DNA from 2 places in the Paraburkholderia sp. J41 genome. Region 1 is predicted to be linked to the other one. Evidence: riboswitches for the same ligand, from Rfam matches in the RefSeq annotation. Region 1 holds a riboswitch; the other holds the start of a gene.
What was found. Region 1 has a riboswitch for fluoride ahead of crcB (fluoride efflux transporter CrcB). Riboswitches for the same ligand answer to the same signal wherever they lie in the genome.
Positions count from the first base shown of each region.

Region 2: linked by a shared signal. The riboswitch ahead of U5805_RS01830 (DUF190 domain-containing protein) and the one ahead of crcB (fluoride efflux transporter CrcB) in region 1 are both predicted to bind fluoride.

Region 1 covers NZ_CAJMZE010000025.1:68,221-70,666, forward strand. Annotated here, with positions in the region: gene U5805_RS22945 (voltage-gated chloride channel family protein) at 1-345, shown strand, start outside; gene U5805_RS22950 (DUF190 domain-containing protein) at 400-756, shown strand; gene crcB (fluoride efflux transporter CrcB) at 908-1,300, opposite strand; fluoride riboswitch at 1,359-1,422, opposite strand; fluoride riboswitch at 1,643-1,707, shown strand; gene U5805_RS22960 (hypothetical protein) at 2,028-2,366, shown strand.
Region 2 covers NZ_CAJMZE010000001.1:415,316-417,761, forward strand. Annotated here, with positions in the region: gene U5805_RS01825 (SMP-30/gluconolactonase/LRE family protein) at 1-310, opposite strand, end outside; fluoride riboswitch at 626-697, shown strand; gene U5805_RS01830 (DUF190 domain-containing protein) at 1,050-1,373, shown strand; gene U5805_RS01835 (cupin domain-containing protein) at 1,394-1,798, opposite strand; gene U5805_RS01840 (LysE family translocator) at 1,801-2,400, opposite strand.

The DNA of each region.
Region 1 (2,446 bases):
CTGTTCTACATCGGCGCGACGCTGGGCAACGCCCTGGGGCATGTGCTCGCGCTGCCGATGCCGGTTCTGGCCGGTCTCGGCTTCGTCGCCGTGTTCGCGGGAGCGGCCAACACGCCTATCGCATCGACCATCATGGCGATCGAATTGTTCGGATCGGACATTGCGGTCTATGCATGCCTTGCCTGCGTCGTGGCGTATCTCTTCTCCGGCCATACGGGCATTTACCGGGCGCAGCGCGTCGGCCACGCCAAGCATCCGCTGCTTCCGGCAGGCATGCGGCTTTCCGAAATTCCCGCGCTTCGTCGCGCGCGCCGTGCTGCCGCCGTCGCGCCTCGTCAGTCCTGAGTCCGAACACCGAATACGCCGAGTACACCGAATACGCACCTACTTGCAAATACCATGTCCAACCTGATTTCACTTCGCCTGTATTTTCATCATTCCGAGCGCGCGCATGCGCACCCGTCGAAACGCCTCTGGCATCGTCTGACGCGCCCGAGCCTTGCACGTCACCTGCTGGATCATGCCAAGCGCGCGGGCATCGAACAGGCGCTGCTGCATCGCGTGCATGCGGGCTACCTGAACGGCGACCGGCTACACCACGAGCACGTCGAGGCGGCGCATCATCGCTTTCCGCATTGCATCGAACTGATCGATCTGGAGAGCAAGGTGCGCGAGTTTTGGGGCACGCACGGCAAAGGTCTGAAAAACGTCCGGGCCGTGTTTCTTCCCTGCGAGGGCGCGTTCGTCGAGCCATGAACGATTGAGTGCTCGCGGACGCGGAGGAAACGCCACATGACCGGGGAACCAAACTAGAACGCGTGACGGGCCGTTTGCTGTTTTCGGCCCCTGCGCTGCTTGCTAGTGAAATTCCGGCGCGCGTGTTCGCGGGTCATCGAAGCGCGCGAAGCTACGCGAATGCGGCACGTGATACCGCGGCGACAGTCGCAAATCCAAGGATGGTCATGACAATGGAGGCGGAAAGATGAATTGCCACTTCTCCCATTGCCCAGCCGAACTTGCCTTGCTGGAGGTCGCTCACAACTTCCGCAGAAAATGTCGAAAAGGTGGACAGGCCGCCCATTAGTCCCGTGGTGACGAACAAACGCCACTCCGGCGGGATTTGTGGCAGGCGAGCAAAAAAGGCAATGGCGGCGCCGATGATGTAGCCCGCAATCACGTTGGCTGCCAGCGTACCGAGCGGGAGGTCGGGATACAGCCCGTTAAGACGAATGCCGAGAAACCAGCGAAACAACGAGCCCAAAGCTCCGCCGACAGCTACCGCGATAACCGATTGATACATATCCGATGCCCCATTCTAATTGGACCTCGACGACGGTCACACCGTGACGGTCGTCTGGCGGGTTGTAGGCATCATCGGCTCGACGAGAGCGGTTAAAGGAGAATGCCATCTCCTGAATAAATTTTAGCATGACGCACCGCAGCGTCAAGCCGAATGGCCTTGGGATACGACGGCTCATGCTGCGAAAAAACAGTGAGTTCCGGTTATAAAAACGGACGCCATCTGGACTACTGTAAGCTTAAATACAGAGAGAATTTCCCGCGATACCCGCGATCGCACGGTGAAAACTCAACGAGAAATCCCAAGGTGAGGACTTGCTGATCCCAAAGCAGAGCAGTATGCTTGGAAGCAGGAGATGGCATTCTCCTTAACTGCCGGTCGCATCGGCTGATGATGCCTACTGTTTGTCCACGTACATCCTCGTTATGTACCGAACTTGACACGACAAAAGTAGGATCATCATGAAATCTTGTCTTCGTTTTTGCTCCCGTCTCTTGCTGCGATTCGCAGCATCTTTCTTCGTTCCTCTCGCGCCGCTGGACGTGCGTTGTCGCTTCATGCGAATGTCTCCGGCTCCAGTCCGGCGAGGGCAAGTCGCCCGGCGCGTCTGCGCCCACGGTTTTCATCGACGTTGATCGAAGCGGCTTCGTCAGGAAGCACGACGACAATCAATTCGTGCAATTGTTGCCGTGCATGAGTCAGAAAATTGAGCATTGGAGAAGAAATTATGCTGCTCGAATTCAATGAGCGTCAGTGTCCAGACGTGCCTGATCATGTATCAAGGCAGATACCGGAAGACAGGCAGAAAATTAATGGGGATAGGATCGTTTCGTCGGTTCGTACGATCGAAACGACGGACACTGTTGCGCGCGAAAATTCACTCGATCTGCTGCAACAGGCGTTGCGCAAACTCGGCCATGTAAGTGTTTTTGCGTTTGCTTCGGGCGAGTTCATGGTTGTCGGACCCGGTGGCGAACGTGTACGGGGAACATCGCTTGTGGCTGCAATGCAGGAGATGCTCCGCTGCCTTGGATTTAACGAAATCGGCAGAGACGAGTTTGACTGATTTCAATTAAAAGCGGAGAAACTGCTGGCGGAAGCTTTACGAGCAGTGCCTTTCTACGAATTCACGGCTTCAGAAAAATT
Region 2 (2,446 bases), on a different contig from region 1:
GCGCAACGAAAATCGACGTGGCGTTGCCCGTTATCGCGCCGCCCTGGAACTCGTCGTGCGCGCCGAGGGTGCCGAGCAGCGCACCGTTTTGGTACATGGCCACGCCGCCCGCGTTTTCGTCCCAGCGAGATGACGTATAGATGACACCTTCGGGCGCGACCCACATGGAGCGCGCGCCGTTGCCCACGTGCGACGCTAGCGTGCCGTGGGTGTTGGCGAGCCAGTCGGTCGTGTATTGCGCGTGCGCGGCGGCTGCCAGCGCGGCGACGAAGAGGCCCAGCAAGGCCGCGCGAATCCGTTTCGTACTCATGCGAAATAGGTCCTTGAAGGCGCGCCGCGAGTGTTTTCACGCACGGCGCATAAGACGATCGACATTGAAAAAACGCCTTGTTTGCAGCGGTATTTCTTGCTTTTCGCACGCTCAGGGAGTGTACGCAGAAAACCCGAATCGACTTCTCCGGGACGGCAAGCTCGGCAGTCATTCGCGTGCGCGCGTGTCGAACGATGCAACATGACTGAGCGCTCGCGGCCGGTGCGCGAACCCTGCGCATGCGCAGTGCCGCGTTTTCGCCGGCATGCGTTCGAGTCTATGGCCGTTCGTAAGCGTGCGGGATTCGTGTATAGTCAGATTGCTGGAGATGGCGTTCCTCCATTAACCACCGCGCGTTCGTTCGCGGTTAATGACGCCTACAGTTACTGACCGTCGTCGGAGCTGTGGGCGCTTGTCTCAGCTCTCATTCGCAGTTCTTCGCCGGTCAGCCCGAAATTTTTCTGCACCTGACCATGCACCGATTTCGCCGTCTGGAACCATTCGATCTGCCGCCGTATTTCGGGGCATGGCGGCTCGCCGCCAGTCTTGTCACGGCGCTCGCCGCTGGCGGGCAGTGGCTTCGGCGCGGGGTTTTCAGGGCCACGAACATGCCGGTCGTCACGACACTCATGGCGACCGGATTATTCAGTGCCGATATCGGCCCCCTCGCCGTCATCGGCTGCGCGAGCGCGTGCCGGTTTTCCGGCCATGGTTTCGACACGTCTAAAAGGAGCTTCCCATGCAGGGCTATCAGTTGACGTTTTTCACCGAGCAAAGCCGTCGTCACGAGCACATGCCGGTCTGCGACTGGCTGCTGAAGTTCGCGGAACGCCACGGCGCCGTGGGCGGCACGCTGATGAACGGCGCGGAAGGATTCGACCATGCGGGCCGCTTTCATTCCGCGCATTTTTTCGAAATGGCCGATCAACCGATCGCGGTCACGATTTCCGTCGACGAGGCCGCGTGCCAGCGCTTGATGGAGGCGCTGGCACAAGAGGACATCGACCTCGCCTATGTGAAGGTGCCGGTCGAATTCGGGCGCGTCGGGCGCGCGGCGGGTTGATTCGAGCGAGCCGGTGCGGCTCAGTTCGAACGGCGCAGTTGTTCGTCGATCGTGCGCGTGAGCGGCGAATCGACGTCGCCTGTGTGCTTCGTCCGCACCGGCTCGATCAGCACGATCCAGCATTCGTCATCGGCAACGGGGTTGTGCTGCGTGCCGCGCGGCACGACGTGGATCGACCCGGCGGGCAGCTCGACGACGCGTCCGCCTTCGTATTCGATCTTCAGATGCCCGCGCACGACGAAGAATAGTTCGTCCTCCTGAGCATGGTCGTGCCAGACGAGCTGGCCGCGCACTTTCGCGACTTTCACGTATTGATCGTTGACTTGCGCGACGACCTTGGGCGACCAGTATTGCGTGATATCGGCGAACGCGGCTTCGAGGTCGAACGATTCCGCGAACGGCGCGGCAAGCGGCGTGAGAGCCATGATTATTTCCAGGTGGGAATGACGGAAACGGCGAGCAGCAAGCCCATCGCGAGATTGAGCATGCGCCAGTGGCGCGGCGTGCGAAAGAGCCGGGCAAGCACCACGCCCAGCGCGCACCACAGCGCGAGCGAGACGCACGCGGCCACGCCGAAGGCCGCGCCGAGCAGCAGGGCGAGTCGCGCGGGACTGGGCGCGAGCGACGCGAACGAGGCGGCCGCGCCCATCGTCATCGCCCAGCTTTTAGGGTTCAGCCAGAGCAGCAGAAAACCATTCGCCAGCGTGACGGGCTGCGCCGGGCCGCCGCTGGACGCGCCGGCATGGGGCGGCCCGCTGCGCGCGATGCGCCACGCGAGCCACAGCAAATACGCGGAGCCGAGCGCTTTCACGGCGGTTTGCAGCGTGGGCGCGGCAAGCAGAAGGCCGCCTAGCCCGAACGCGGCGACGGCGGCGAGCAGCGCGAGCCCCAGCGCGATGCCGAGCATCAGCGGAACGGAGCGCGCGAAGCCGAAGCGCGCACCGGAGGCGGTGGCGAGCGTGGTGGCGCCGCCGGGCGTCACGGTCGCGACGACGACGAACAGAAGCAGGGGCAGAACGGAAGCCATCGGCGGTTCAAAGGTGCGAGCGTGGGCGAGACCTGCACTCTACGGA